4 regions of the Brevibacillus sp. NRRL NRS-603 genome follow, and region 4 is predicted to be linked to each of the others. Evidence: riboswitches for the same ligand, from Rfam matches in the RefSeq annotation. Region 4 holds a riboswitch; each other region holds the start of a gene.
What was found. A riboswitch is a leader RNA that binds a small molecule or an ion and turns the genes downstream of it on or off. The one in region 4 is predicted to bind S-adenosylmethionine.
Positions count from the first base shown of each region.

Region 1: linked by a shared signal. The riboswitch ahead of mtnK (S-methyl-5-thioribose kinase) and the one ahead of C7R94_RS25815 (pyridoxal phosphate-dependent aminotransferase) in region 4 are both predicted to bind S-adenosylmethionine.
Region 2: linked by a shared signal. The riboswitch ahead of C7R94_RS00815 (homocysteine synthase) and the one ahead of C7R94_RS25815 (pyridoxal phosphate-dependent aminotransferase) in region 4 are both predicted to bind S-adenosylmethionine.
Region 3: linked by a shared signal. The riboswitch ahead of metH (methionine synthase) and the one ahead of C7R94_RS25815 (pyridoxal phosphate-dependent aminotransferase) in region 4 are both predicted to bind S-adenosylmethionine.

Region 1 is NZ_PXZN01000037.1:32,719-40,629, reverse strand. Features, by position in the region: gene C7R94_RS24195 (ABC transporter ATP-binding protein) at 1-1,833, opposite strand, end outside; gene C7R94_RS24190 (ABC transporter ATP-binding protein) at 1,853-3,595, opposite strand; gene C7R94_RS24185 (GNAT family N-acetyltransferase) at 3,732-4,307, opposite strand; gene mtnA (S-methyl-5-thioribose-1-phosphate isomerase) at 4,407-5,447, opposite strand; gene mtnK (S-methyl-5-thioribose kinase) at 5,444-6,673, opposite strand; SAM riboswitch class I at 6,809-6,954, opposite strand; gene C7R94_RS24170 (anti-sigma factor) at 7,051-7,911, opposite strand, start outside.
Region 2 is NZ_PXZN01000002.1:98,206-106,116, reverse strand. Features, by position in the region: gene C7R94_RS00825 (SCO family protein) at 1-61, opposite strand, end outside; gene C7R94_RS00820 (rhodanese-like domain-containing protein) at 149-460, opposite strand; SAM riboswitch class I at 772-878, shown strand; gene C7R94_RS00815 (homocysteine synthase) at 970-2,274, shown strand; gene C7R94_RS00810 (ArsR/SmtB family transcription factor) at 2,429-3,478, shown strand; gene C7R94_RS00805 (MFS transporter) at 3,475-4,701, shown strand; gene C7R94_RS00800 (AAA family ATPase) at 4,750-5,688, shown strand; gene C7R94_RS00795 (DUF58 domain-containing protein) at 5,693-6,883, shown strand; gene C7R94_RS00790 (DUF4129 domain-containing protein) at 6,880-7,911, shown strand, end outside.
Region 3 is NZ_PXZN01000014.1:61,827-69,737, forward strand. Features, by position in the region: gene C7R94_RS14580 (bifunctional homocysteine S-methyltransferase/methylenetetrahydrofolate reductase) at 1-913, opposite strand, end outside; gene metH (methionine synthase) at 957-4,403, opposite strand; SAM riboswitch class I at 4,521-4,622, opposite strand; gene C7R94_RS14590 (YjcZ family sporulation protein) at 4,836-4,943, shown strand; gene C7R94_RS14595 (YcdB/YcdC domain-containing protein) at 5,011-7,215, opposite strand; gene C7R94_RS14600 (sigma-70 family RNA polymerase sigma factor) at 7,206-7,778, opposite strand.
Region 4 is NZ_PXZN01000046.1:70,436-78,346, forward strand. Features, by position in the region: gene C7R94_RS25810 (hypothetical protein) at 1-340, opposite strand, end outside; gene C7R94_RS25815 (pyridoxal phosphate-dependent aminotransferase) at 491-1,672, opposite strand; SAM riboswitch class I at 1,756-1,870, opposite strand; gene C7R94_RS25820 (MFS transporter) at 1,931-3,187, opposite strand; gene moaC (cyclic pyranopterin monophosphate synthase MoaC) at 3,191-3,673, opposite strand; gene C7R94_RS25830 (methylated-DNA--[protein]-cysteine S-methyltransferase) at 3,846-4,385, shown strand; gene C7R94_RS25835 (2OG-Fe(II) oxygenase) at 4,378-5,091, shown strand; gene C7R94_RS25840 (SPL family radical SAM protein) at 5,104-5,922, shown strand; gene C7R94_RS25845 (molybdenum cofactor biosynthesis protein) at 6,028-6,735, shown strand; gene C7R94_RS25850 (ThiF family adenylyltransferase) at 6,740-7,765, shown strand; gene C7R94_RS25855 (sensor histidine kinase) at 7,829-7,911, opposite strand, start outside.

The DNA.
Region 1 (7,911 bases), on a different contig from region 4:
ATCCAGGATCAGCATCGCGGGATCAGCAGCCAATGCCCGTGCAAAAGAGATCAATTGGCGTTGGCCTGCGGATAGTGTCATGCCTCGCTCAACGACTGGTTCGTCATAACCGCCCGGCAGCTTGGAGATGAATTCGTCAGCACGTACCGCTTTTGCAGCCCGCTTCACTTCTTCATCCGTAATCGTATCCTTGTACATCCGAATATTGAATCCAATGCTTCCCGTAAACAAGAACGGGTCCTGCAAAACGAGGCCGACATGACTGCGCAATGAGTGCGTATCAATCTGCCTCATATCTTGCCCGTCGATCAAAATGCTCCCTTTGGTCACCGGATAGAACCCGAGCAGCAAATTCATCAAAGAGCTTTTTCCCGATCCGGTGTGTCCTACCAGCGCAATCGTTTGACCGGGCTGCGCCGTAAAGGAGACGTTTTTCAAGACGTAATCGTCACCCTGATAAGCAAACGAGACATTATCAAAGACAACCTCTCCACGTGGGCGCTCGATTTGTGCACCAGCTTCTTTCTTCTCCGGCATCTCATCCATAATTTCGAAGACGCGTCCCGCCGAAATAGTCGCCTGCTGCATTTGCGACAACCGATTCATGATCATGTTGATCGGTTCGAAAAAACGTCCCATGTAATCGACAAAAGCAAAAAGCGCACCGAAGGAAATCGCGCTGTGGAAGGATGTCGAGCCGTAATACCAGACGATCAGGGTCAAGGAAATCTTCCAGATCAAATCTACCGCTGGGCGCAAAAGCAAGGATTCCAGATTGATTTCTTTCATTCGCACCTTAAAGTAGTCTTCGTTTACATCAGCAAACTCCTTTTGTACACCTTTCTCCCGACGAAAAGCCTGCACGATCGTCATGTTCTGGATCATTTCATTAATCGTTGTGTTCATATCACCCAGCTTCGCGCGAATCACCGCATAGTAGCGAGAGCTGTACCTTTGATACACGTAGACTAACAATACGAGCACTGGCACGGTCAAAAAGCAGAAGAGGGCGAGCTCAGGCTGCAAGATGTAGAGCGCGATCAAGATTCCAATCAAATAAAGACCGTTCTGTACAAATGTGGCGAGCACACTTACATACAGCTCACGGATAGCTTCTGTATCATTGCTCACACGGGAGACAAGTGCCCCTACTGGCGTTTTGTCAAAAAAGGAAACCGGGAGCTTTTGCAAATGAATAAACAGCTTCATCCGCATTTGCTGAATGATGCGCTGCGCGATCTTCTGCAGCCACAAAATCTGGACGTAATTGAATCCAGCTGAGAGCAAGATCAGTACTCCATAACCTACGGACAGCCAGACAATGGGCAGGACATCCCCCTGATACATCGCCTTGACTTCCTCTGCGGTCAGCCGAATGCCTGTGGAGGTCATCTTTTGACCTGATTGATCCTTCGTTATTACCTCAAAGCGTTCCCTCCCGTTTTCTGGCATAATCGGGGTGAATTGCTTCTCCGTGTTTGGATTCACCTTGCCGGAAACCAAGTAATAGGTCGTGCCTTCTGTCAGCACGGTTACTTCTTTTTGATTGATCCTGTCCAAGCCAAGACCCGTCTTTGCTGCGACATCTTCACGAATATAGTTCGTACCGTTCACTGAGGCGACTTGCCCCGCTGCTTGTGGTGGCACTTCATCCAGTTGATACCAAGGCTTTTGGATCGCCAGAATGTGATTATCAATCATGATTTTGGCTAAAAAAGGTCCCGCCAGCTCTGCACTCGTTCCCAGCAAGAGCAGGAACAGCGCGCCCAGTATTTGCTTTTGAAATGGTCTGGCGTACTCGGTCAAACGCCCCCATACATTTTCTTTGCTCATGAAAAACGCTTTCCTCCTTTCAACCAGCCACAGCCTGTTCCATTTGCTGACGACGGTACTGCTCTGCATACCAGCCGTTGCGCTGCATCAGCTCGTCATGTGTCCCCTGCTCGACGATCTGCCCCTCATCCAGCACGAGAATCAGCTGTGCGTGCTGTACGGCAGACAGTCGATGAGCTGTAATAATGGTCGTTTTATCCGCGCGCGCCTGTCGAAGATGACGAATGATGCTCTCCTCCGTCCGCGCGTCCACAGCCGATAAAGAATCGTCGAGAATCAGGATACCCGCATCCATCAAAAGAGCGCGCGCAATGGAAATTCGCTGTTTTTGCCCCCCGGAGAGGGTGACCCCCTTCTCTCCAACCATGGTTTGCAATCCATCTCTGAATTGGGCAAGATCTCTCTTCATCTCCGCAAGCTCCAACGCACGCATCGCTTCCTCAGTCGTCGCTTGTGGTTTCCCGAATGTAACATTTTCAGCAATCGTCCGTGAGAACAGTAAATGCTCCTGAGGCACGTAGCCGATTTTTCCCCGCAGCGTATCAAAAGCGAGTCCTTCGATCGGGATGCCCCCGATAAACAGAGCTTGTTCCTTCATCTGATATTGATGCAATAAGGCACGGCACAACGTCGACTTGCCGCTTCCTGTCCGTCCGACAATCCCAAGCGTCTCTCCTTCGCCCAAACGAAACGAGATGTCGGTGAGAGCTGGCTTGTCAGTGCCCGGATACGTAAAGGAAAAATGACGTGCTTCTACGGTATTGGCGATTTGACTCGTGACCGGATTCGCTGCCTCCGTCACATCTGGCTGCTCCACCATTAGCTCCGTAAAACGCTTGTGGGATGCGCCACCGCGCTGCAACACATTGACCAACCAACCAAAGGCGAACATCGGCCAAATTAAAAGTCCCAAGTATAAATTGAACGCAACCAAATCCCCTAAGGAGATGGCGCTCGTGAACACCAAATACGTGCCATAGCCAAGTCCGATCAAAAAGCTGAAGCCAATAATAATCGCGATCGTCGGCTCGAACAGGGCGTCGATCCGCGAAACGCTCACATTTCGCTCCAGCGTTTTTTCACTGACCCGGCGATATGCCTCGATATCGGCCTTTTCCTGAACAAATGCTCTCAATACCCGAACGCCCGATACGGATTGTTGAACATGATCATTCATCTCTCCAAAGGCTTCCTGCGCCAAGTAAAAGCGCTCATGCAGCAACCTTCCATAGTACGCCGTTGACCAAGCCAAAAACGGCATCGGGATCAGTGCAGCCAGCGTCAGCTTCCAATCAATCGCTGTCACCATGACACCTAGCGTTAACAAGGTCATGAACAACGCATCGACAAGCGTAAGCACCCCTGTACTCGCCGTTTGTTCAATAGCAGGAATGTCGTTGGTAGCGACGGCCATCAGATCGCCACTGCGTTTGCGATGAAAAAACGACGGGGTCATTCGCGTCAAATGGGCAAACAGTCGCTCGCGCAACGTCCTCTCGAGAATCAAGGCTCCTCCATTTAACAAGTACCGCCAGAGAAACCGCAATCCATACAAGCTAACACCCAATACGAGCAAGATGACCACTGTTTGCGTCAAATCAGCGTCCGTCAGGGAACTGTTGCGAATCGAATCCACCGTGTCCCCAATTAATTTCGGCGGCCAAAGCATGAGGACATCGATGATAAACAGCACAGCGATTCCAATAACGTACCGTTTCCAATAAGCACGGAAAAACCAAGATAATTGCCGAAGTGTCTGCATGTATTTCACCTCTATTTTTTTCAAGCCTAACAGCACGACTAAAAAAGGGCTTGCGAATCACACGCAGCCCTTTTGATCTGTCTTCACTATCGTAATTTACAGAATTTTCATTGTCAATCGAAGCATACAGTTCAATCTAAGATTTTTTATCGGTTTTCCAGCCAAGCCATTCCTCTTTTAACAGGCTGTAAGTGGCATGATCCACGTAATGATCGTAAAGGAATTCATTCCGGCGCAGTATCCCTTCCAGTTGAAACCCTAATCGTTCCGGGATCGATCTGCTTTTATAGTTTTCCGTAGCAGCTTGAATTGTTACTTTTTCCAAATCCCATGACCCGAAGATCAATACGTCCAAGTAGGTCGCCACTGCTTCTGTCATCAGGCCCTTGCCCTGAAATTGCGCACCCAGCCAATAGCCAATGGACGTCTTTTTGTTGATCCAATCCACCGTATGTACGCCGACTGTGCCAGCCAGACGTCCTTGGTACCAAATGCCATAGTTGATTCCGCGATTATCGTTGTACTGATGGATCGTCGCTTGAATGAATTGACGAGAATCCTCTACCTTCTTCGTAAAATTCAGCCACGGCAGCCATTTCATAAGATTCTCCCGGTTCGAATCCGTAAGCAAAAATAACTCCTCAGCATCGGCTAATTCTAATTGCTTCAAGTACGTATCTTCATTGATTGCTATCCGTTGAATCGTTTGCATACGTATCTCCCCTTTTCTTGGATATTTTACTTGAAAACACCAAAATGAGCAAAAAGCGCCCGCCAGCAACAACAGGGCGAACGCTTATAAAAAGTTCTTTTATTTTTTGCTATTGCCGATCTCTTCCGGCTTGAAAATGCCTGTCTCCGTGACGATCGCTGTAATGTACTTCGCAGGCGTTACATCGAACGCAGGATTGTACACCTTGATATCATCCGGAGCTACCTGTTTGCCCAAGCCATGGGTAATTTCCTCGGCTGGACGTTCTTCAATCGGAATATCTGCGCCTGTCGGTGTCTCCAGATCGACGGAGGACAGTGGGGCTGCCACGTAAAAAGGAATGCCGTGAGCTTTTGCCAATACCGCTACCCCATACGTACCGATTTTGTTGGCGACATCACCATTCGCTGCTACGCGGTCCGTACCTACAATGACAGCCTCTACTTTTCCTTGGGACATGACCATCGCCGCCATGTTGTCGCAAATCAGCGTCACATCAATCCCTGCTTGCTGCAATTCGAATGCAGTAAGACGAGCGCCTTGCAGGACAGGACGGGTTTCATCCGCGTACACCTTTAGGTTCCAGCCGCGTTCCTTTGCCAAATAAAACGGAGCGGTAGCCGTACCGTACGCTGCTGTAGCCAACGCCCCTGGATTACAGTGCGTGAGAATTCCCATACCGTCATGCAACAGAGTGAGCAGATGCTCTCCGATGGTCCGGCATACTTCAGCGTCTTCCTTTTGAATTGCCAGTGCTTCATCGAGCACTGCCGCCTTCAACTCGACAATCGACGCACCGCTTTCTTTTTCAACACGAGCCTTGATGCGATCCAACGCCCAGAACAGATTCACGGCTGTCGGACGGGAGGAGCCCAGGTAGTCTGCCTGCTGGTTCAGTTCCTGCCAAAACTCGTCGTAGTTACTCGCTTCACTGCCACGAATGCCCAGGTAGAGCCCGTAAGCCGCCGCCATGCCAATCGCTGGTGCGCCGCGCACTTCCAAGCGCCGGATGGAACCCCATACTTGCTCGGAGGTGGTCAAGTTCAAATAGATTGTTTCTACTGGCAGACGCGTCTGGTCAAGCAAGACCAATGCGTCATTCTCCCACTTAACAGGTGCCAATTGGGTGCTGGTTGTCATACTGTTGTAGCCTCCTGGTAGTAGCGTTCAGTTACTGTGCGTACGATGTCCGTGATATCTGTCGATTCGTCTATGCCGCCGCGACCAAGAATCAGCGCTTCTCCAATCGAGAGAGCCAGACGCTCTGCTTCTGCGCGAGTCTGATCGTCTTCAATGGCATTCAGGTCTGCTACGCCTGCCAAACCGATGACACGGCGCAAGATTTTGCATCCGGCATAGCCTGCTGTATCCTGAATCAAGCGCTTCACGTAGCTTTGCCACAGTCCTTCGACATGGGCGCTGCGCTCTTTGGCGTGCTTGTGCCAGAGTTGAACGAATTGTGAAACGAATTCATTCCAGACATCCTCAACCGTTTCCAATAAGTATTCGCGGTACGCTTCCCGTTCTCCTTGATCTTTTTGCAAACCGTGCTGTCCTGCGTAATTGAGCAGCAGATTGGCAATGACCGCCCCGATGTCAAAACCGATTGGGCCATAGTAAGCGAACTCCGGATCAATTGCTTTCAGGCTGTTTTCCGTGATGAAAATACTTCCGGTATGCAAGTCACCATGCAGCAGCGCTTCCGAGCGCGTAAGGAAATCGTATTTCAGCTTGGCGATTTCCAGCTTCAGCGGCCTGTTGTTCCAGATCGCCTCAACTTCGCGGCGAATCAACGGGTTGAAGTCGTTGGTAGGCGCATTTTCATACGGATCAGTAAAGACGAGATCTTCTGTTATTTTGCATAATTCTGGATTTATGAATGTTCCGACTAGCGCTTTTTTATCATACGGATGCGCGCCCAGATCGGATGTGAAGAACAAGGTTTGCGCGAGAAAACGACCAATTTGCTTCGCGAATAGCGGGTACCGCTTTCCTTCGATCAGACCTTTGCGCATGATGATATGGTCTCCGACGTTTTCCATGACAGTCAACGCAAGCTCCCCGTCGAAATGATACACCTGTGGCACCAGATCCGGAACGTATTTGTGCTGAATGCGGAGTGCCTCGCTCTCGATGCGGGCCCGATCAGTCGTAAGCGGCCAAGATTCTCCCACGACGCGGGCAAAAGGCAGTGCTTGCTTGACAATAACGCTCTTACCGGTTGCCGGCTCCTGAATGTCAAAAACGAGGTTAAGGTTGCCATCCCCGATTTCGCGGCTGGTCAGCTCTGCTCCTTCGCTAAAAAGACCCGGTATTCCTTTTACGTACTCCACTGCTTCCTGTTCAGTCAATGCGCGGTATGCCATGATCCCAAAACTCCCCTCTACGTATTTTTCCTCTATCTCTACTTGTTTTGTTTGAGTACCTGGAGCAATAAAAAGACCTCTTTTCCCGAAGAAAAGAGGTCGCTGTCGTCACGTGTAAGAACCGTGTTGATGTCCCCCTTATCTTCCAGACCACTTTTGTTTCTGCAGGAATTAGCACCGTGCATGTCGCCTGTCAATCAGTCGCTTCCTCACGTCTGAATGGCGTCATGTCGGTTGCCGGGTATCATCGGGCCAGTCCCTCCACCTTCTCTGGATAAGGTATCCAAAACGTATTCGGTTTTTGATTTAGTTTGAATCATACAACCTACGCTTCCACGATGTCAACACCCTTTTGTGCAAAAATTCGCACCTTGCAATTAGTAGGTATAATGAGCTCCCGATGCCGAAGGGTTATCCCAATTCCACCAGTCTACTTTGCCTAAAAACGCTGCTGTTATCGACTTTTCGGCCTTGAGCTTCAGCAGTTCTTTCGTAGGTCCGGTGAGGACGGCGCCGTAAATGCGCACTCCTTTTTCTTGCATGTAGCTATAGCGTTCGGATATCTGTGGATTACTACCTGATAGCAAAGATCTGCCAATATCTCGAGCCAAGCCTTCGTTCTCGGACAGGTACTTCATTTCGTTCATAAACGTCGCCATCCGCCTGTCCCCTTCCCCGTTGACACGAATAGCTCCTCCATAGTCCAGTTCCCTTTCGGCGAACCCCCATACTTCTCCGGCTCCTAATAACCGGCTTGCTTCCTCGCCCTTCCTTGTTTTTTCCTCGACACCCGTGTCGATTGCGAACCATATCGTATCTTGGCTGGCAGAGCTAACATGCCTTGAAACCAGCTCATAGTATTGTTCGTAGGTCAAGAAGCGATCAAAGGAAATCGCAAGCTGAGAAACGGTGCCCTCAGGCAGCTTTTCCATCGTTGTCCATGCAGGGGACCTGAGGTACAATGTGTCCTCCTCGGCTCCCTCTTGTACTGTCGGATAACGGAAATATAGCTTTTGCTCCCTGACCCCATTCGTCCATTGCGGCTTGGCGTTTACCAGCCACAGCATATTTGTACTCTCGAAACGGCCTGCGTTTTTTGCTTCCGCCCCAACCCTCTCGCGTAGCTCCATGCTGATCGTTCCGTTGAGTAATCCCACCTGTGAACTGCTGCTGCCTACACTCACACCGGGTTGTGTAAAATTCACCATGTTTTTGGCGCTCCGAAACAAATCTTCATG
Region 2 (7,911 bases), on a different contig from region 4:
GCACAGGAAACCAATGCTTCTTCATTGCAGATTCCTGCTGCAATTGTGTTCCTTCACTCACGGGTTGCTACCTCCCTGCTTGTCCCATGCGTGATGCCTCCTGTTTAAACACGGGAGGCATTCACACTGTTTCTATCACAACAACGTCTTACTGTTCCACTTCACCTGGCCATGCGAGCATGCCGCCAACCATATTCGCCACGTCATACCCTTGTGCACTCAAATACTCTGTAGCTGTATTGCTTCTGGCACCACTGCGGCAAACCATCACAATCGGAATGTTCTTATCCAGTTCATCAATACGATGCGGCAAAAAGCCGAGTGGGATCAGCTTTGCCTCTTTAATGTGACCCGCATTCCACTCATCGACTTCGCGTACATCAATGACTTGCAGCTCCTCTTTGGCTTCCAGCTTTTCCAACAGCTCTTGTGGTGTAATTTCCTTTACTCCATGGCTCATCGTTATTTATCCTCCTATATGTACGATCAGATCAGTTGTAACCACCTCCATGATATCATACGCTATTTTACTTTTCTAACGCGAAGAGCACTTGGCTTCACCATGCATCTATGCTCCCCATTTTCTACCATTATCTCCTATTTCGATGCGGCAATAGCCACACGGGATGTGAACAGGTTGAGACAAAACCGTTACAAATTAATGGCATGAGTGAACACCTTTCATCCATATATACATAAAAACCTCCCCGATAACTGTATATTCCTCATTGACAGCAAGGTTTTATTTTCATACAATTACGACAACAATTATTTTCATCAAGAGCGGTGGAGGGACAGGCCCTACGAAACCCGGCAACCAGCAGACTAGCTGCATGGTGCCAATTCCTGCAGAATCCAGTGATTCTGAGAGATGAACAAAAGCCCGTGCATGTTCGGAGCCTTCTTCTTCTCAGGAGAATGCTCCGTTTTTTATTAGCCGATTCCCCATTAGCAAAAGGAGAGATGGACATGTCCGATCAACAACAATGGAAGCCAGAAACACTTGCGGTACACGGTGGGCAGGAGGTTGACCCTGTAACAGGCTCACGTGCTGTTCCGATCTATCAGACAACCTCCTATGTTTTCCGCGATACGGAGCATGCAGCCAACCTGTTTGGCTTAAAAGAGTTTGGGAACATCTATACACGCATCATGAATCCCACGCAGGATGTGTTTGAGAAGCGTGTTGCCCTGCTCGAAGGTGGTGTTGGTGCACTCGCGACCGCATCCGGGCAAGCTGCCATTACATTCGCCATCTTAAATATTGCGCATGCAGGAGACGAGATCGTCGCTTCCAGCAGCCTCTACGGCGGTACCTACAACCTGTTCGCCCACACTCTTCCCCGCCTCGGAATCAAGGTTCATTTTGCAGATCAATCCAATCCAGAAAACTTCCGTGCCTATATCAATGAAAAGACAAGAGCCGTGTTTTGCGAGACAATCGGCAACCCGCGCATTGATGTCGCTGATATCGAGGCGATCGCCCATATTGCACATGAAAATGGCGTGCCTTTGATCGTGGATAACACCTTCGCAACGCCGATTTTGTGCCGTCCTTTTGAGCACGGGGCTGATATCGTCGTGCACTCCACCACCAAATTCATCGGCGGCCACGGAACAGCAATTGGCGGTATCATCGTAGACTCTGGAAAATTCGACTGGAACAACGGAAAATTCCCAGGTCTGACTACACCAGACCCAAGCTACCATGGCGTCGTTTATACAGAGGCAGTCGGTCCGCTGGCCTATATTATCAAGGCACGTGTTCAGCTCCAGCGCGATATCGGAGCAGCAGTCGCTCCAATCAATTCCTTCTTGTTCCTGCAAGGATTAGAAACACTGCATCTGCGGATCGAGCGGCATAGCCAGAACGCCTTGGCAGTAGCCCAGTTCCTCGCCAATCACTCTGCGGTAGAGTGGGTGAGTTATCCGGGATTGGAGTCAGACTCCCAGCGTGAATTGGCCCGAAAATATTTGCCAAAAGGTGCTGGCGCGATCCTGACCTTTGGAATTCGCGGTGGCGTTGAGGCAGGAAAAACATTGATCGAGTCAGTGAAGCTGTTCTCCCATCTCGCAAATGTCGGGGACTCCAAGTCACTCATCATTCATCCAGCGAGCACAACACATCAGCAGATGACAGAAGAAGAGCAGGCAGCAGCCGGAGTGACCCCGGGACTTATCCGCCTCTCCGTCGGCACAGAATCGATCGACGATATCATCTCTGATTTGGAGCAAGCACTACAGCGTGCCTCGCAATTATCCACGGTAGGTTAACCCTACCTTTTCAGGAAGAAGAATCACGTCATCTCTTTGGACAGAGATCTGTGATTCTTCTTTTCCTTTTCTATTTCTGTTCGAAAAATATTGAATTTAAGATTCGGTATCTATAAAATACATAATTATGTACAAATTTTGGAAGGATGATCACATGAAGATTTTAAACATTGGCAGTGAACGAACGACCTATCGGGTTGAGCTCTCATATTCTCCTTTATTCGAAGCTGCCTTGGGAATCGCTGCCGCTACCTACGATCAATTGCATCACACGATGGAACACCCTCCTGCCTACTGGCGTCAACTGTTGGACGAGCTATCACCTCCTGTACGGCAAGAGGTCGACTATGCCAAGGAGCACAACACGTGGAAGACGCTTTTGCAACTGCTCGATCTTTGCCCTTTCGCTGATCTAGATTCCTTTCTCTCGTATGTCAGAGAGCTTTCAACCGAACAGCTCCGATACGAGGCCCTCCCTTATCTCGGTGAAAATATGCAGGAAGCACGACGGAAGGCTGCACTAGGAAGCAAGGATGATTGCGCCGCTTTGCAGAAAGCCTGCCGTACGCACCTCTTTTTTGAATCGTACATCGGACATATTGCTTCCGTTGATGCAGAAGAGCTGCGGGGCCATATTCTCCGATTGATGGAAGGCTGGTATACCACTCATATCAAGCCGCGTGAGCAAGAAATCGTTCGCATGCTAGAACGGGATTGGTCGCAAAAGCAAAACAAGCTAGGAAAGCTCCCCCCAGAAGCCTTGGTAGAGTATGCGACGGGATCGAGCTACCTCCCAGAGCCTGCCGTGACACGTGTACTGCTGATCCCGCAAGCGATCTATCGCCCGTGGACGGTACAGGCCGATGCTGTTGGGACGAAAATTTTTTATTACCCTGTGGCTGACGAAAATTTGCACGATGCTGTAGATCCTAATCAGCCACCGCCTTCACTGGTGCAGGCCTTGAAAGCACTCGGAGATGAGCACAGGCTGCGCATGGTCAAAATGCTGGCGGAAAAGGATCTGAGCCTGCAAGAGATAACAGATCAACTCTCCATGGCGAAATCGACAGTACATCATCATCTGTCCATGCTGCGGTCTGCCCATCTCGTTGAAACAGCAGGCTCCCGTTACAGACTCCGCCGTCATACGCTGGACAAGCTCCCCTTGTTATGGGATGAATTCCTGGACAGGAGCACCCCATGAACCAAACCGCTGTACAAGCCTCTGTCTGGCAGCAGCGTTCTTATCGTTGGATTCTTTTCGGTCAGCTCATTTCAGAACTCGGCGCCTCACTCGGTACCCTCGCCAATAGCTGGTTAATCTATCAGGCAACAGGCTCACAAGGTGCGGTCGGACAGATGTTGCTCTTGTATTTCTTGCCGTCGCTCGCTATTCAGCTGGTAGCCGGACCGTACATCGACCGATTCGATAAGAAGCGTGTCATGATTTTTTCTCAATGGATGCGAGCTGCTGCGTTTTGTTTGTCCTTTGCGGTCATTACTTCCGGGACTGAATCACTCTGGCCGCTGTATTTCACTGCCTTGATCAACGGTCTCGTTCAACCGCTGTATGTGCCAGCCAGTCAGTCGCTCCTCCCTGCTCTGGTCAAAAGAGAGCAGCTCCTCCAAGCCAATGCCTATTTGGATAGCGTCTTGCGGATTGCCTTGATTACAGGTCCGCCTTTGGCTGGGATTCTCGTGGCGAGTATCGGCGGAGAGTCCGTATTCGCATTGGTCGCGATCAGCTATGCGCTCAGCGGTTTCTTTCTGGTTCTTTGCCCAATCGCCTCAGCGGATACCGCCAACAAGAAGCAATCGTGGTTCGTCATGTTTAAGGCTGGTCTTGCGATTTTTTGGCAGAAACCCCTTCTGCTCTGGCTTGGCCTGTATTCAGCTCTCGTCCAATTTGCTGTCGGAGTCACACTCGTACTAAACCTGCCTTTTGTAGCTGGCGAGCTGCAAGGCACCTCGTTTCATGTAGGCTTGTTTTTAGCTGGCTACCCGTTGGGATATTTCTTCGGTTCCTTGCTCGTGCCTCGCTTCCGCAGCAGCTTCGGACAGCCCCTGATCATGTTAGGATCACTGGCACTAGGTGGCTTGAGCTTTGTTGCGATAGGCTTTACTCATGACATCTGGCTCGCTATCACCATCGAACTACTGGCTGGTCTGTTTGCTCCCTTTTTCCAGGTACACAGCACAAGCCTGTATCAGCTTCACGTTCCTTCCGAGCTAATGGGGCGTGTACTTTCTGTCCGCTTGCTCATCGTGCGTGCGACGATGCCCGTCGGTATTTGGCTTGGTGGACAACTGAGCGATCAGGTAGGGATTCGCCCTCTTTACATCTCTGTAGGTGCCGTCATCGTGTTCGCCGCGCTGGCAGGAATATTATTTCGAAAATTTGTAACTAACAGGATATTCCATATATAATAAAAACCGTATGACTCCTCAATTTTGAATGGGAAAAGGAGAATTTTCATGACTCATCCGACATTGGATAACCTTCAGCATGCTATCAGCAGCGTCATCGTGGGCAAGGAAAGTCAGATCCGCCTATTAGTCACAGCCTTGCTTGCCCGTGGTCATGTATTGCTGGAGGACTTGCCCGGAATGGGAAAAACCGTGCTTGCCAAAACATTGGCGCAAGCGATTGGCGGTTCTTACAACCGCCTGCAATTCACCGCAGATCTACTGCCATCTGATGTCGTCGGTCTACACGTATTCAATCAACGAACAAGTGAATTCGAACTGCGAAAGGGACCTGTTTTTGCGGATGTCTTGCTCGCAGATGAAATAAACCGGGCCACTCCCAGGACTCAATCCGGCTTGCTGGAATGCATGGAGGAACGCCAGGTTACGATTGAAGGTGTCACCCTGCCACTCCCATCGACCATGCTGGTTATTGCTACCCAAAATCCGATTGAATCGGAAGGGACCTATCCGCTGCCGGAAGCCCAGTTGGACCGCTTCCTTTTCAAGCTGTCTCTTGGCTACGGTACGCGAGAGGATGCCAAAGAAATTTTGCGTAGGTTCCGCAGCGGCTCCCCATTAGAAGCGGTCGAGCCAGTCATCACTGTCGAACAAATTGCGGCTCTGCAACGCGAGGTCACGACCGTTCACGTCAGCCAACCGGTGGAAGACTATATCATCGACCTGACGGAAGCGACTCGCCAGCATCGCTCGGTTGAAGTGGGCATCAGTCCGCGTGCCATGCTCTCCCTGTTGCGATCGGCCCAGGCTTACGCGTTCATTTCTGGACGTAGTTTTGTTTTGCCGGATGATGTAAAAGTGGTGTTTCCAAGCCTGGCAGCTCACCGCATCCGCCTCTCCATGGAAGCAGAGCTGCATGTGACGGAGCAGGAAGTCGTGGAGCAAATTTTGACCAGTGTCCCCGCTCCCGTCGAAGAAAGCGTGTAGCGCTATGATCACCAAGCAAACCTTTCACGTAATCGGTTTTGTCTTACTGCTCTTCGCCGTTTTTTCCGGTCACTGGTTTTTCTTTCTGTTTGGGGGCTTTTTCTTTTTTCTCCCCGCTGCACAAGACTGGTGGGCCAAGTCCATGTCCAAATGGGTATCGCTCGAATGGTCCAGTGATCAAACACGCGTCCTGTCAGGGACACCCGTGCACATTACAGTTCGCTTGCACAATCGTTCATGGCTGCCTTTGCCTGCTACCTGGCTTCGCTTCACACTGCCAGAGCATGTCGCGGTGGAAGGCGCAGACGAGGTGCGAAGCCTCAATCATCGGACGAGCGTTCGCCTGCGATTTGATCTGCCGATGCGGCAAATTGCCTCACGCACCTTGATTCTCATCCCGAACAAGCGAGGCACGGTCTGGCTGACGGATGTTCAATCGGAGACATTGCCATTATTGGGCGAGGAGCCTACTGCCATGACACTGTCGATTTCCTTTTCCTTGCTGGTCTATCCGTTGCCTCTTGCTCTTTCTCCCGTCGTACTCGCTGAATCGGAACCGGACGGGAATCGGCTTTCTCGTCAGCGCCAACAGGACGATCCCACTTTTCAGCGAGGTGTTCGGTCGTACATGCCAGGCGACCGTTTCAAGCATATCCATTGGAAGGCAACCGCCAAAACAGGCTCACTGGAGACGCGTCTTTTCGAGTATACAGCCCATCCGAACTGGCGAATCGTCGGGCATATCCTGCCCTCCTATGAACCGTTGATGCAAAAGTATAACGATACCGCCAATGAACGGACGATCTCCTGTCTTGCGGCTTTGGCTGGCCTGTGCAGGAGAAAATCGGTCGGATACGAGCTGTACCTTACCGTGAAGCAACGAGGACGTGAGCATTTTCATTTGCCTGCGGGAAGTGGCAAGGCACACCACCTGCACGTCATGACCCAACTGGCGCAAATTCACCATTTTGTGACGACGCCACTGGCACCTGTTCTTCGCCGGTTAGAGGGAGCTCATGGGAAGGAAGCCATTCTCATTGTGACACCACGAATGGACCCATCCGTACAAGCCTCAGCGGAGCGCCTTATTCAATGCGGTCATCAGGTTGCGGTGCTGGATGTTTCTTCTGACCCTGTCACCATCCAGCGCTTTGATCATGCTCGCTTGAAAAAAAGGAGCGTGATGATGGGATGACACTCTCGTTGATGGGCCGCTGGACGCTCGCGTTTTGGCTAGAGGCCATGCTGACAGGCATTGCCCTGATCTTGTTTGGGTATATGACGGCAGGCTTCGGTCAACTGCTCTCGTTTTGCCTAGTCGCAGCAATCCTGCTCATGGCTGGGAGCTGGTTGTACTATGGTGGTGGCGGTCGATTTACGCTCCATCTGTTGCTGTATCCCCTTGTGTTTTTCATAGGAATGGGCTGCTTCTATCTCTACGATTCGTGGCTGATCGCGCTTATACTGGCTGCTATTTATTTTTGGAGAGTGCAAAGCGCTGCATCGGAAGGTTATCGACATGACAGTCTGCAACGCAGATTTGTTCTGGCGCTGATGGTGGGCCTGATACAGCTCGTGATAGCTGTACTTTACACCTCCATCGTTGACCCAGGCTCCTATTCGCTTGCAGCCTCTTTTTCCATGCTTGTCCTCATTACTCTCAGCTATATGTTGGTGGCGATTATGGCGTTCGTACTGCGGGAAGGACCACTTTCTACGAGTCTGCCTGCTCGCATTAGCTTGCTACTCGGCAGTCAAGTGTTGGGCACTCGTTTTCTTTTGATCGCGGGTTATTTGGCTGTCGGTTCCATGGTATTTGGTCTCATCTATTGGATCTGGAGCTGGATAAAAGGACCTGTCAGCGCTGGACTGTATACCCTCTTTGAGCCTGTGCTTATTTTCATTGTGGAATGGTTTGAACATTTGTATGAGAGGGCGAACCAAAAACAGGCAAACATGCAGATACTCATGGAAAGTACAGGGCAAACAGCAGATCATCCTGTGGAACAGATACAGCTCGGAGAATCACTCTTTTCTGTTCTGCAGCCATACTTAATCATTGCCTTCATCCTCGCCTGTGTAATCCTGCTCAGCCGATACATATGGAAAAAGCGCTTCAAGGGGACGATTATGCTGGAAAAAGAAGTGGCGGCTGCACAAAACACCGTATTGACCACTGTTCCCTCCTCTTCCAGTGAAGAAAGCGCAGAAGATGGCTCTGCC
Region 3 (7,911 bases), on a different contig from region 4:
CACCAGCTACGATGGTTGGGTTCACACGCGCTTGCGGCTCAAGTGACTCAAGTGCATCCGCAATCGCCTTCACATGTGCAGGTGTGGTTCCGCAGCATCCGCCAATCAACCGTACCCCCTGCTCACGCAAGCGAAGCGCACTCTGTCCAAAATATTCAGGTGATGATTTAAAGGCGTATTCTCCGTCAGTCATTCCCAGACGCCCTGCATTCGGGAATACGGATAAGAGTGAATCTTCTGGAATCACTGTATTTTCAAACGAGCGTAGCAGTTCAGCGGGACCAAGGCGACAGTTTAGTCCGATCACGTCAGCGCCTGCGGCTTTCAGCTCGGAAAAAGCGTCTGTCAAGGCGTAGCCATCACGTGTGCGCCCTACTTCCAATGTGGCTAACTGCGCGATTACAGGTACATCTGTGAGTGGACGGATTACCTCGATCGCCAGAAGCAGCTCCTCCAAGTCCAGGAACGTCTCCAGAATCAGTCCGTCTACCCCCGCATGTAACAGTGCAATTGCCTGTTCCTCATACTGGTCACGGTATTCATCCAAAACCTTTTTCTTCACCCGTCCAGCCAAAATCGACCCGATGCTACCAGCTACATAAGCATCATCCTGTGCGGCTTCCCTTGCAATGGCGACTGCAAGCCGGTTAATCCGCGCTACCTTATGCTCCAGACCGTAACGGCTCAATGCATCTCGGTTGGCAGAATACGTATTTGTCTCCAGAAAACGTGCACCGGCCTGGTAGTAAGACGTATGAACATCATGCACCAAACGAGGGTTGGACAGACACAGCTCCTCAAAGCTGACGCCAACCGGGACGCCCAGCCCGTGCAGCTGGGTCGCCATTGCACCATCTCCTACTAGGAGGTGGTCTTTTAAGTAGGCTCGTAAATCTTTCTTTCTCGTCGTCAACTCAATCCCTTCTCTCCCATTTTCATTTATACGTGATCAGTTTTTAGACTTCAAAAATAGATGGACCTGCGTTGAAATAACGTGCTTCTGGGTGAGCAAATACCATCGCCGATACGGAAGCTTCTGGCTCCATCATGAAGCCCTCTGTCAGCTGAACGCCGATATCCTCTGGACGCAATAGACGGAATAACTGCGCCTGATCCTCCAAATTCGGGCAAGCAGGGTAACCGAAGGAGACACGAATGCCCTGATACCTTGCTCCGAAGCGCTCGAGCATCGTCATCTCAACCGGGTCTGGTATGCCCCACACGTCGCGCATGACGTGGTGAATTCGCTCAGCAAATGCCTCTGCCAGCTCCAATGCCAAGGCTTGGAGGACATGAGAGCGCAAGTAATCGCCACGTTCTTTTAGCTCTGTAGATTTTTCGCGAATCCCTCCCCCAGCCGTTACAGTCAGGAATCCTACATAATCCATTTCCTTGCTCTCCACTGGTCGCAAGAAGTCGGACAGACAAAGATGCGGTTCTTCCAGCTGACGCGGGAACGTAAAGCGCTCCAGCAGCTTGCTGTGATCCTTTGGATCATAGACCAAAATATCGTTGCCATCTGACTGAGCTGGAAAGAACTGATAAACACCGTGTGTCGTAATGGTTCCTTTTTGCTTCGCTTCATTTAATAGCTCTTCTACAATGCCGTACAGTTCCAGTACCTTCTCGTCGCCTGCCTCTATCAATTTATCTACATTTCCGCGAACACCGAGGTGTTTTCCGAGGAGCATCCGCAGGTTCAAATACGGTTGCAGATGGCTGAGCGGATATTGTCTTAGAACATGTCGTTCACAATCTGGCGGCAGATGGATCGGAACGGTTCTGCTAATGGCTGAGCGAGCTGGCAAAGGTGCTTTTTTCTCCTCGACAACAGGCTGAGCCGTTGCGACTGCTTCCAGCAGATGCTGCTGTTCCTCTACCAAGCGATCACGTTCTTCCGGATTTTGCAGACGATTCACGAGCTCCAGACCATCCATGGCGTCTTTTGCGTATAAAACAATTCCACGGTATTCTGGTGCGATCCGGTTCGATGTGAACTTGCGCGTCAACGCCGCACCACCGACCATCATCGGGACATCAATGCCTGCATCACGCAGGTCTTGTGCTGTAATGACCATTTGCTGCGCGGATTTTACCAAGAGTCCAGACAGACCAATGGCATCCGGCTTTTCTTCTCTGCATGCGGCAATCAGTTGCTCTGGCGGTACCTTGATCCCCAGGTTCACGACATTGTAGCCGTTGTTTGACAAAATAATTTCCACGAGGTTTTTTCCGATGTCGTGCACATCGCCTTTGACTGTCGCCAGCAAGATTTTCCCCTTTGCAGCGGCATCGCTTTTTTCCATGAATGGTTCTAAAAACGATACGGATGCCTTCATGACTTCCGCGCTTTGCAATACTTCTGCCACGATCAGCTGGTTGCCGTTAAAAAGGCGACCGACCTCTTCCATCCCAGTCATCAACGGACCGTTGATGATCTCGAGCGGTGTGTATTTATCCAGAGCCAGCTTCAGGTCTTCCACGAGACCATCCTTGGAGCCTTCGACTACATAACGAGCCAAGCGTTCTTCGAGTGTTAACGAGGAGACTTCCACACGGACTTCCTTTTTCTTTTGGCGATAAAATTCGGTGAAGGCCGCCAATGTCTCATCATTTGTCTCGAATAACAGGGCCTCTGCCAGCTTTCTCTCGTCTTCTGGAATCGAAGCGTAGCGCTCCAGCTTTTCCGTGTTGACGATGGCGTAATCAAGCCCTGCGAGAGTGGTGTGGTACAAGAAGACCGCATTCAGCACTTCCCGACCCGCAGGAGGCAAGCCGAAGGAAACGTTACTGACACCCAGGATCGTCTTGCAAGCAGGCATTGCCTGTTTGATCAAACGAATGCCTTCTACGGTTTCCTTTGCAGAGCCGATGTATTGTTCATCCCCTGTCCCTACTGGAAAGACGAGTGGATCGAAAATAATATCCTGTGGCTTTATTCCATACTGGTTGACGAGAATGTCGTACGAGCGTTGCGCGACCTCCAGCTTCTTTTCGCGAGTGATAGCCATACCCGCTTCTTCAATCGTTCCAACGACAACCGAGGCACCGAACTTGTGAATGAGCGGAACCACTTCCTCAAATCGCTCCAACCCGTCTTCCAGGTTGATCGAGTTGAGAATGGCCTTCCCTTGCGAATAGCGAAGTCCCAGCTCCATGACCTTCGCATCTGTCGAGTCGATCATGAGCGGCGCTTTTACTTTTTTCACGATGAACTGTAGGAATTTTTCCATATCTTCGTATTCGTCACGGTCGGGGTCAGCCAAGCATATATCGATGACATGTGCGCCGCGCTTCACTTGGGCTCGGGCAATGTCAGATGCTTCTTCGTAGTGACCAGCTGCAATCAAATCACGGAATTTTTTGGAACCGATGACATTGGTCCGCTCCCCTACTAGCAAAGGACGATTGTCATCTTCAACATAAACGACCTCGATCCCGGAGACCGCGCTCAGCGGTTCTACAGCTGCACTGCGTGGCTTGCAGTCTTTCAATGCTTCTGCCATCGCTTGAATATGGTCAGGCGTTGTTCCGCAGCAACCGCCAGCGACATTTATCCAGCCCTGTTCAGCGAACGCCCGCATTTTCGAAGCAAGCCCCTGTGGCGTTTCATGGTAATGGCCGTTCTCGTCTGGTAAGCCTGCGTTTGGATAGCAGCTGACCGCACATTGGGCAATTCCTGACAGAGTCCGCAGATGATCACGCATGAACTCTGGTCCTGTCGCACAGTTCAGACCAATAGAGACAGGCTTTATATGCTCCAACGAAATGTAAAACGCCTCGATGTTTTGACCTGCCAGCGTTGTGCCCATCGGCTCAATCGTACCTGAGAGCATCACCGGGAGCTCCTGGCCAAGCTCTTCAAAAGCTTTGCGAATCCCGATTCCGCCAGCCTTGACGTTCAACGTATCTTGCGAGGTTTCCAAGAGAAGAACATCGGAGCCGCCGAGAATCAGACCTTTTGCCTGACGATAATACGCCTCGACCAGTTCTTCGAAAGTGACACCACCTGTCAACGAAAGGGTTTTGGTCGTCGGTCCCATCGCACCTGCTACATAACGCGGCCACTCCTCCGTGGAATAGGCATCCACCGCTTCTCTGGCCAAGCGAGCTGCCGCTATATTGATCTCAAGGTCTTTCTCTGCCACATCGTACTCAGCCAAAACGATGGAAGCAGCACCAAACGTGTTTGTCTCGACGATATCTGCGCCTGCCTCTAAATATTTCTCATGAATGGAACGAATCACATCTGGTCTGGTCAGGTTCAGGAGTTCATTACAGCCATCATAGGCTTCACCGCCGAAATCATCAGCAGTCAGATTCGCCTGTTGAAGCATGGTGCCCATTGCACCGTCCAGAATCAGAATTTTCCGGGAAAGCTGTTCGCGAAAAGTTGGTTTCATTGACGTGCCCCTTTTCTCCCTTGCATCGGCTTATTCTCCGCAATCGGTTTAAAATAAAAAATCCTCTTCTTTGAAAGAAGAGGATTTGTCAGCAGATACGAAAACGCCTGAGACATCCTCTTATCTTTCAAAGCACGTAGCTTTGCTGGAATTGGCACCGGATTTTTACCGGTTGCCGAGGCTTCATCAGGCCAGTCCCTCTGCCTCTCTGGATAAGAGTCGTACACTTGTCATTTAGTTGGTTTGCGAAATGTATGGAATGTTTGCAAGTATCTTAACACCCCCTTTGTCTACTCGTCAATTGTGAATTGTCTATTTTTTACTGAACCACTTCTCTTACGCGCCCATTTTTGCCTAAGCTGGGCATCCGCCCAGTCCAATATCGGCATTCGTGTATAGACTGGAGTATAACGGAAAGGAGGGGAAACAAAGATGAGTACATCTTACTGCGGAAACGGATTCTTCGGTGACTGCTTCGCAATCGTGCTCGTGCTGTTTATCCTGTTGGTAATTATCGGGTGTTCGTGTGACGACTGTTAAATAAGTGTGTAAAAAAGGCTATCCCAAAAGCCATCAGGAATGGCTGCGGGATAGCCTTTTTTTCTTGTTATTTGGTGATGATCTTGCCTGTCACGGCATCCAGAGTAATATATTTGAACGCCAGCTTTTCGTCACTCCACGGCACATACGCCAGCTTTGGTTGAGCTATTTTTTGCCCATCCACATCTCTCATCAAATAGACCAGCTTTAAAGGCATGACGCGTAAATACGCCTCAACAGCCTTGTCTTTCGAGACGATCTCGTCGGATGCTGGAAGCTCCACCAGCTCGTGCGTCTCTCTGTAGTTTTCAAACTTTGTCACTTTGCCAGAAGACGGATCGACTGTTACTGAATAAGCCACTTTTGGCCAGCGATCCTGTACTGGAATGCCATCCTTGCTCATGAGATATCTGAATTCCCATTCGCCCGATGACACAGGATTCGCTTCGTCTGGCTGTATGACTTTCGCCAATTGCACTTCTTTTATGCCTGGATCAACGTATTTAGGCAGAAAGGCAAGTGCAGCCTCTTCCGCTTGCTCGCGTTTGACTGTCACTGCTGTATCGGAACGCGGTGTCCCCAGCCCGACGACACTGCCTGTTTCTGCGAGAACTTCTACGCCGATATACTTGTCATTTTTATCATTCCAGACGTATTCCTTGCGTCCGTCACGGTTACTCTCTCTATAGGTCGAGTCATCCACTTGTATGCCGAATTCCGCCTGCAGCAACGCTTTTGCCTCATCCTTGGAGCGAACCTTGACGTATTCCTTTGGAGATTCGATCGGATGTGCTTCCTTCGTATTCAACTGATCATAAGCAAGCCCGTTATCTCCCGTTCCATACACCATCTTGCCATTGGTCGCGTCGATATACCACTCCTGACCATCTTCACGTCCTCTTTGCATGAAGGAAACAGCTGGTGTGTACTCCAGAATGGGCTGCCACATATCCCCTTGTTTTGATTGTGGCTGTATTCTCGGATTCTGCACGTATCGAAGCTTCATATGCTCGCTCAGCTCTTTGATGGCTACCTCTTCTGACACAGCAGTCGATACATCCGGGTACTGCGACGGCTCAAATGATTCGAGCCCCTTATTGAAATATTCGAGGTGGCCAGAGTCGGTTGTTTCGATGCTTATTTCATCAGACAACACCGGCATCCCGTTATAGTATCTCAGGTACAATCCCGGATGGTTGGCGTCCAACAACCGATAGTTCTCGCTATCAGCCCCGAGCAGCTTGTTCAGGAACTGTCGCTCTTGCTCCAATGCTTTTGCTCCTTCTGCTCTTTTCTGGCTCTTTGCTTCCTTTTCATCCTTAAACAGAAGCCTATAATGTTCCAATGCTTGACCATTGCCAGTGATCACAAGGGAAACCTGATGTCCCTCTTTGTTCGTTTTCCCCAAAATGAATGACATGCCATCGTGGTTCTTTTCTTTATCCAAAAGAAGAAGGGATGGGCTCAAATCGGGCATGGCATCTGTCAGCTTGGTGAAAAAGGCTTGTTCGCTCTTGTTCAATCGCCCGAAAAACGCGACTTGCTCACGTTGGTCAATTCCAACCGACATTACGTCGAACGGGACGGGCTGGCCGTTTTCGATCCGTTGATAATTCACGCTCATCCATGGGTCTTTTACCATATGCTCGTCGGAATAGATCTGAGTCTCGACGAGCTGATAGGTCTTACTTTCCTCCCCCAAAAAAGCTTGAAGAAATGCGCTTGCTGCATTCTCAGCAGTCTTGGCTGATGGCAATTTCCCTTCCTTCTGTTCTCCCCGATCACCATTGATTGTAAAGCTCTCAATTTGTCCTGTCTGTATATCATAAGCAACCTTGGCACGCGCATTATCGCCTTCCAGTAACATGAGATCACTGATTCCATAGCTTGTACGATCCACTCTTATTGTCATCTTGCTCAAGGCTGGAATCACTTTTTTCAATGGTAAGACGGCCTCTTCCGCCGACACCATTACACTGTTCTGATTTGCCTCTTTATTATTTGTTTTCGTAGCAGTCGTTGCAATCGCATTCGTTACATTCTTGCCACTTGGCAACTGTGGAAACCAGCCTTGCTGGTGCATTCCCACAGCAGTAACCGCCAAGCAAGCTGCCAGCGAACCCGCCACGAAAATTCTGTTTCGATTCTTGTGTTTATTCTTTGCAATCGCACCTCTGATCCGTAATTCCATCTCTTTTGTAAACCTCACTTCCTTCACTGATTCCTCACTTGTGCTCCGTACCGCTTCACGCATTTGCTTATCTACGTCCATTCCAATCCCTCCTTTTCACACAATGCCTTAAAATGTTTTCGGGCCCGTGACAATTGGGTTCGTACGGCATCTTCTGAAATATCCAGCACTTGCGCCATCTCTCTTATCGACAAATCCTCATAGTAATGAAGTACCATGACTTTTCGGTACAGCGGCGAGAGCTTCATCACCTGCTCCGCTACTTGTACCTTACTCATTCGCCCGATGACTGCCGATTCAACATTTGCCGTGTCGACCTTTTCTGGGGGTGCTTCCTCTTTGGAGAGGTATGTAGAAAAAATCTGACGAAAGGACCACGAACGCAAATATTTGCGGGACTCGTTGATCGCGATTCGGTAAAGCCACGTTTTCACGCTACTCTGATGGCGGAACTGATCCAGACCCCGATAAGCCTTCAGGAACACTTCCTGGGTAATGTCTTCCGCGATTCCCCGATCCTTGACGATCAAGTAGGCGAGCTGCACGATGTTGTCTCCGTACTCGCTCATGAGTCTCGTCAGCTTCTCCTCGTTGGTCAATTGCAGCGTCCAGTCCGCTTCGCTACTTTTGGCACTTGCATTCACGCGCTGTTCACCTCCTTGTTTCGTGTTGATATGTATTTGATCCAGCTAGCTTATTTTTGTGACAAGATTACCCAATTATTTTTCCATCATTCTTTTCCGTTCTTCCACTGCTGCACTCCGTTGCGTTGCTTTC
Region 4 (7,911 bases):
TGCCTTCATTCAGTTCACAGAGACGCTTCAATCGCTTCAGTCTCTCTGCGGACTTCTCCACTCTCATGCATTCATTCGTCAGCTCACATACGTTGACGTGACGAGCATCAGCAATCATGCTGATATCATTCACATGGACAATCAGCCTTTTGCCTTCTTCTGTAACAAATCCGATCGAGCAAAAATGCGCACCTGACATTTCCAAACGAGTGAGAACAGCATTGGCGTAAACTTCTCCCGTCCGCAAGCGAATCTGGCCTGCTTCAATGGCTCCGCCGATTTTTCTCTCGTTGGCGATCACCGTATACATATCCGTGTAACCGTTAATCTGATAGCGCATGGTACCCTCCCGCTCTCGCTGAGACTAATTATCATTAACAATGACATCGTATAATGAAAATCATTATCTGTCAATAATGAGAATGATTTTTATTCCAGAAGAAAAAGCCACACTCCATATGCATGGTAGTGTGGCCAATTTGCCTCGCCTTTATTTTGTTTTCGTAAATAACCCTAACCGCTCAATCCGCTGAACCGCTTCTGCGAGACGCTCTTCATTTGATAACAAAGCCGCTCGCACATAGCCCTCACCTGTCGGGCCAAAGCCATTTCCTGGCGCTACGACGACATGCGCTTTTTCCAAAAGCAGGTCAGAGAACTCCACGGATGTGAAGCCGCTTGGAACAGGAAGCCAAGCAAAGAAAGAACCTTGAGATGGCGGAGCTTGCCAACCAATCCGATGGAGATTGGAGTACAAGGCATTGCGGCGGCTCTCGTAGACAGCGACGAGATCGCGGACGCACTGCTGCGAATCCGTCATCGCTTTGGCTGCCGCCATCTGTACTGCACCGAACAGACTGACGAAGTAATGGTCCTGAATGAGGTTAATCAGGCGAACCAGCTCGCGATTTCCTACCATGGCACCAACACGCCAGCCTGCCATGTTGTACGTTTTGGACAAGGTATAAAATTCTACGCCCACTTCTTTTGCACCCGGAACCTGCATGAAGCTGACCGGCTTTTTCCCGTCATAGCTGATCGCCCCATAGGCGAAGTCGTGGCAGACGACGATTTCATGTTTTCGGGCAAAACGAATGGTTTCTTCATAAAACTCCAGTGGTGCGTTGACTGCTGTCGGATTGTTCGGATAGTTGAGAAACATCAGTTTCGCTCGATCCAAATCAGCTTGGGACAGCTGGCTATAGTCTGGCAAGAAGTCATTTTCCGCCTTTAACGGCATCATGACCATCCGTCCGTTGACAACAGCAACCCCCGACCAATAATCCGGATAGCCAGGGTCTGGAACCAGTGCGACATCGCCTGCGTTCATGAGTACTTGGCAAATCTCTACGAGTCCGGTTTTGCTGCCGAACAAAATCGCTACTTCTTCCTCCGGATCGAGGTCCACATCGAATTCTTGTTTATACCAATGAGCCACTGCCTGCTTCAGTTCCACGCGTCCCTGAAAAGGCGGATATTTGTGATGGAGTGGTTGTGCCGCTTGCGCCTGTAATTCTTCAATAATGTGCGGCGGTGTCGGCAAATCGGGATTGCCCTGCCCCAGGTTAATGACGTCATGGCCTTGCGCAATGACCTTGTTTACTTTTGCCACCAGGGTCGCAAAAAACTGGGTAGGGAGTCGATCAATCATGTCGGAGGGTTGAATGCGCATCTTTCTTCCATTCCTTTCTTGGGCCCAATACAGTAAAACCCCCTTTTTCCATACAGAAAAAGGGGGAGATCAGCTTGGTCACGTCCTTATCTGTCAGGAAAAAATCCTGCTGGAATTGGCACAGCATCTGTCCATCTCATGGAACAGATCCGCTGCCGGGCTTCATAGGGCCAGTCCCTCCACCTCTCTGAATAAGTGAAACACACGGAATATACTGTTTTTTCGTCTATATCATACTACTTGAGCACGTAAACCGTGTCAAGATGCTTGATTCTGTACCGGCACTTGATGTCTTCTTTTTCGAAAAGAGGTGTGGAAGGCGAAGAAGGCAACAGACAACAGACACAAGCCTGCCATCACGAACAAGAGCCCCTGTGCGTGAATTGATTGGAAGATGAAGGCGCCGAGCAATGGTCCAAGCATTCGCCCAGCCGATCCAGTCCCTGCAATCAGTCCTTGGATAAAGCCCTCTCGTCCCTCAGGCGTAAACTGTGCAGCTACTGCCGGCACCGCTGGCCACACGAGCATTTCACCCAGCGTCATGATGAACATTCCCGCTACAAAGCCTGCATAAACGGTTGACTGAGACAAAATCAACATCGACAAGGCAAAAATATAAGCGCCCAAGAGCATTTGCGCTTTTAGCGTACGGGCAAAGCGTCGAATGACCCATGCAATCAATGGCTGACCAAACAGGATCAAACCGCCGTTCAGCGTCCACAGCAGACTGTATTGACGAAGAGAAATACCCAAGGATTGCATATAGGTCGACAGCACCGTCGTCCATTGTACATAGACAATCCAGCTAATTAATAGCCCCCCGCATAATAGCAGCAAGGCTCCCCATACCACCTTTGACTCTTGCTGTGGTTGTTGCGGCACATCACCAGTTGCCTCTTCAGACATGCTTTGTCCAGCGGTCGGGTTTTGGCGTTGTTGTTCCGCCTTTTTTAGCTGACGCGGCAAAATGAGCATGAACATGGCGAGGACGATCACTTGCGAGATGGCATTACCGAAAAACGTCCAGGCAAATGACACACTTGCCAAAAAGCCACCCAACGCAGAACCGGCAGCAACTCCCACATTGAGGGAGACATAAATCAGATTGATTCCTTTCCGTCCTCCGTCCGGCCATAACACGACGGCCAGTGCATTCATCACAGGAGAAAGTGATCCGTAAAAAAGTCCATTCAACAGAAGCAAGACAACATAAATCGTAAAATCCTGCGTAACACCTAATCCGAGCGAAATCAGGATAACACCTATGGAACCGACAATGATGGTGCGCATTTTGCCCCAGCGGTCAAACATCATCCCGCCAACAATACTCCCGATCAAGAATGCGCCTTGATTTAAAAGCAACAAGAAGCCGGCTACAGTCAGCGGCTTTCCGAGATGGTTATGAATATAAATCGTGACCAGCGGCCAAATACATGCCATTCCGGTAGAAAAAATGACGGCAGCAATCGCCAATAGACGAATGCTGCTCGGATAGGATTCCCACTTTTGCCTCATGGCTTACTTCTCTCCCCGATGGAAATCGCCGCTTTTTCCGCCTGTTTTGGATTGCAGACTGGTCGGACCGATTATCATTTCTTTATCCATGGCTTTGCACATGTCATACACCGTCAAAGCCGCTACGCTGACAGCGGTCAACGCCTCCATCTCGACGCCTGTTTTCCCTGTCGTCTTCACGGTTCCTGTAATCGCAAGCGTCGTTTCATCTACAAAAGCAAATTGTATGTCGATGCCAGTCAATGGCAGCGGATGACACATCGGGATGATTTCCCACGTTTTTTTGGCAGCCATGACACCTGCTACCTGCGCAACTGCGAGTACATCGCCCTTTTCGATTCGACCTTCCCGGATTCGGGCGAGTGTTTCGGGTTTCATGCTGATTTGGCTCTCGGCTACAGCCACCCGTTTTGTGACGTCCTTCTCAGATACGTCCACCATCCGCGCTCGATTTTGTTCATTAAAATGTGTTAATTGATCAGTCATACTAGCATCGTTCCTCCTCTATCTCTTCCTACCTTACTCCCGCCGCTGGATAAAAGCAATGGGAATGTAGATGAGACTATTTCGTTATCTTGCTCATCCACTCCTAAAAACGTACGAAGAACAGGTACTGGAGGTATACTGTGCGTACACAGCTCAAAGGAGGCGTATGGATATGGAAACGAGGAAGGATCAGACGGTACGCTGGTCAATGCTTACGCATGGTGATTGGAACATTTTTTTGGCTGCAACCGCTGCCGGGCTTTGTTATGTCGGCTCGGTTAACCAGCCTTTTGCTGAATTGGAGGCCTGGGTTGAAAAGCATCGCCCACAAAGTGCACTGGTGCAAGACGATCCGTGGCTAAAGCCTTTTGCAACAGAACTGATGGAGTATTTGCAGGGAACGCGTGAGCATTTTTCTATGGATTGCGACCTGTCTGGAACGCCTTTTCAGCTCGCTGTCTGGGAGGCGCTGCGCCAAATCCCATACGGTCAAACGGCATCGTACACCGACATTGCGAACATCATTGAAAAGCCCGCTGCTGTTCGTGCTGTCGGTGCTGCAATCGGTGCCAATCCAGTTCTCATTACAGTCCCCTGCCACCGCGTCGTCGGTAAAAACGGTTCACTGACTGGCTATCGTGGAGGACTGCCCATGAAGACAACTCTGCTTGATCTGGAGAAAAAGACGAATCGGGGTGTGAAGCATGGCTAATTCACTTGCCGAGAGGATCGCTGCGCTTGACTGGCATTCCCTGCAACAGCAGTTGGACGGACAAGGGTATGCTGCTTTTCCTTCCTTAATAAGCGGGAATGATTGCGAAGAATTAATCGCTACGTACGGACAAGACGACCTTTTTCGCAATACGATCCAGATGGCGCGGTACCGTTTCGGTGAAGGAGAGTATCGTTATTATCAGGAGCCCCTTCCCTCGCTTTTGCAGGAGCTTCGCGAAGGCTTTTATCCGATGCTTGCGCAGACTGCGAATCGGTGGCAGGAAATGCTTGGTCGCGAAGCTATTTATCCTGCTACCCTCCCTGAATTTTTGGCGCAATGTCACGATCAGGGCCAGCTGCGCTCTACCCCACTGATTTTGAAATACGAGACAGGTGGCTATAATTGCATGCATCAGGATATGTACGGAGACGTATTCTTCCCATTTCAAGTGGTTTTTGCCTTGAATCAAAAGGAAAAGGACTACAAAGGCGGAGAATTTCTGCTGATGGAGCAACGGCCGCGCGCGCAGAGCCGGGGACATGTGATAACCTTGGACCAAGGCGCTGGCCTGATTTTCCCGACATCCTACCGTCCTGTGCAGGGAACGCGAGGCTACTATAAAAACACGCTGCGCCACGGTGTCAGCACGATTACCTCAGGAACCCGCTACAGCCTCGGAATTATTTTTCATGATGCAAAGTGAGGAACGCCCCATATGAAAAGCATCCTTTCCTATAAAATGCCGAAAACCCTCCTCAATAAAGGAAGCGGATTTCTTGCGGATTACACCCACTCGCTCAATCCATATACGGGCTGTTCCTTCGCCTGCTCCTATTGCTATGTTCGGCAAATGCCTGTCTCTTTGTTTCGCAACGAGCAATGGGGCACGTGGGTTGACATCAAGCAGCAAGCTGCCGATTTATTGCGCAAGGAGCTTTTGCGGGCTAAGAAAAAAGGTAAGGTGACCATCTTCATGTCTTCGAGTACAGACCCGTACCAGCCCATCGAACAAACAGAAAAGGTAACGCGGTCTTTACTCGAAGTCATGGTAGAGAATCCACCCGATTTTTTGCTGGTGCAGACGAGAAGTCCCTTGGTTTGGCGGGATGCCGATTTGTTGCTCCTGCTGGGTGATCGCGTCCGCGTCAGCATGACCGTCGAGACCGATTTGGAGGAGATTCGCAGGCACTTTAGCCCACAAGCTCCCCCCATTCAAGCGCGGCTCAAAACACTCCAGCGCTTGGCGGAAGCAGGTATTCCTACACAAGCAACGATTGCCCCTGTTTTGCCTAGCAGTGAGTCATTCCCGGAGATTTTGCGCCCCTTGGTCACCCGTGTCTGTGTCGACGATTTTTACATGGGAGATGGCAGCGGCGGTAAACGAACGAAAAGAAACGGAATTCCCGCTCTCTATGAACAGCTTGGGCTGGAACAATGGTATGACCCTTCCGCCTATCGAATCGTCTATGATCGGCTATTACGTGTCTTCCCCCCGGATCAGATTTATTTGAGTCAGGAAGGCTTCGCCCCTTAGCATCACAACCCCTGATTGACACACCCCATTCATTGGCAACTTTGATTGGTTTATGATATCGTCTAGCCTAGAGAGTAGTATCATCCAGGGAAATGAGGAATTGTCTTGACCATTACGATCTTGTTATTTGCCGGACTCGCTGAACGCGCGAATGCCCGGGAAGTACAGTTGACCTTATCTGAAGGCGCGACCGTTAGCGATCTTCTGCAAGCAGTGGAAAAAGAATATCCTGCGCTCTCTGCGCTTTTGGGCAGCTGCTTTGTCTCCATCAACCATGAATATGCGGCGAAAAACCAGGTTATTTCAGCCGACGATGAGATTGCCCTCTTGCCTCCTGTAAGCGGCGGAGAGGAAGACCCCCGCTTCGCCATTACCGAGGAGCCCATTTCTGCGGACAAGCTCGTTCGTCTGGTGAGCAACCCGCATGCAGGGGCGATCCTTACTTTTGTCGGAACTGTTCGGGAATTTACCCATGGTCAACGCACGGTGTATTTGTCCTATGAAGCGTATGCCCCTATGGCTGTTGAAAAAATGAAGCAGGTCGCAGCTGAGATCGAGGAACGCTGGCCAGGAGCGCAAGTCGCGATGCACCATCGTATCGGTAATTTGGCTGTGGAAGAGATTGCGGTTGTTTGTGCCGTTGCAACAGCCCATCGCAACGAATCGTTTGAAGCAGGCCGTTATGCCATCGAGCGACTCAAGCAGATCGTTCCCATTTGGAAAAAAGAAATGTGGGAAGATGGAAGCGAATGGAAGGGACATCAGCAAGGACCGTGGAATCCGCTTGCGATGCCAGAAGGAAAGGTGGAGTAACGCCTTGGATACTCGCTATTCCCGTCAGATATTGTTTCATCCTATCGGGCGGAGTGGACAGGAGAAGCTTGGGCAAAGCCGTGTAGCGATCGTCGGCATGGGGGCGCTCGGAACTGTTCTCTCCAATCATATGGTCCGTGCTGGAGTAGGCTTTGTCCGCATCATTGACCGCGACTTCGTCGAGCCGAGCAACCTGCAGCGTCAAATGCTCTACGACGAATCCGATGCAGCCGAGCATTTGCCAAAAGCAATCGCAGCCCACGCCAAGCTGACAAAGATCAACTCAGCTGTCACGATTGAACCGATTGTTGCAGACCTCACCGCTTACAATGCGGAGGAATTGCTGGCAGACGTCGATCTCGTTCTGGATGCGACGGATAATTTTCAGGTGAGATACCTCGTGAACGATGTTTGCGTCAAGCATGGCATTCCGTGGGTGTACGGTGGCGCTGTGAGTGCGACCGGAACCTTTACCGCGATTCGCCCAGGAATCACGCCTTGCTTGCGCTGTCTTTTTCCTGAGGCGCCAAACCCGGGTGAGATGCCTACCTGTGACACGGCTGGCGTCATCGGACCGATCATTCACATCGTCGCCTCCTATCAGGCAACAGAAGCATTCAAGCTGTTAGTAGGCGCAACCGATGAACTCAATCCGAATTTGGAGCACTTTGAGATTTGGCATAATCGCCATCAGCAAATCAAGGTGGTCAATGCCCGCCGAGACGATTGTCCGACATGTGGGCAGAAGCAATTTTCATTTTTGCAGCCGGATACCCAAGATGGACAAGCCGTTTCGCTTTGCGGTCGAGACACCGTACAAATCTCGCCAGCCGTTGCAATGACACTTGATCTGAACGCATTGGCTGATAGACTCTCACCTTTGGGGCAAATTGAGCAAAACAAGTTTTTGCTGCGTTTCCGAGTCGATTCTTACACGCTCGTCATTTTCCCAGATGGTCGCGTCCTCGTGCAAGGCACAGATGACGTCAGCCTGGCACGTTCGCTCCATGCCAAGTATATCGGCGCGTAACTGGTTAACCCGTAATGAAAATAAGCTGTCCCAGACCGTCGTCGAGACGAAGGGGCAGCTTTTTTATGCCGTTTGAACAAATGTAATCGTAAACGTCGTACCTTTCCCTACGTCACTCTCAACGACGATCTTGGCATGATGCAAAT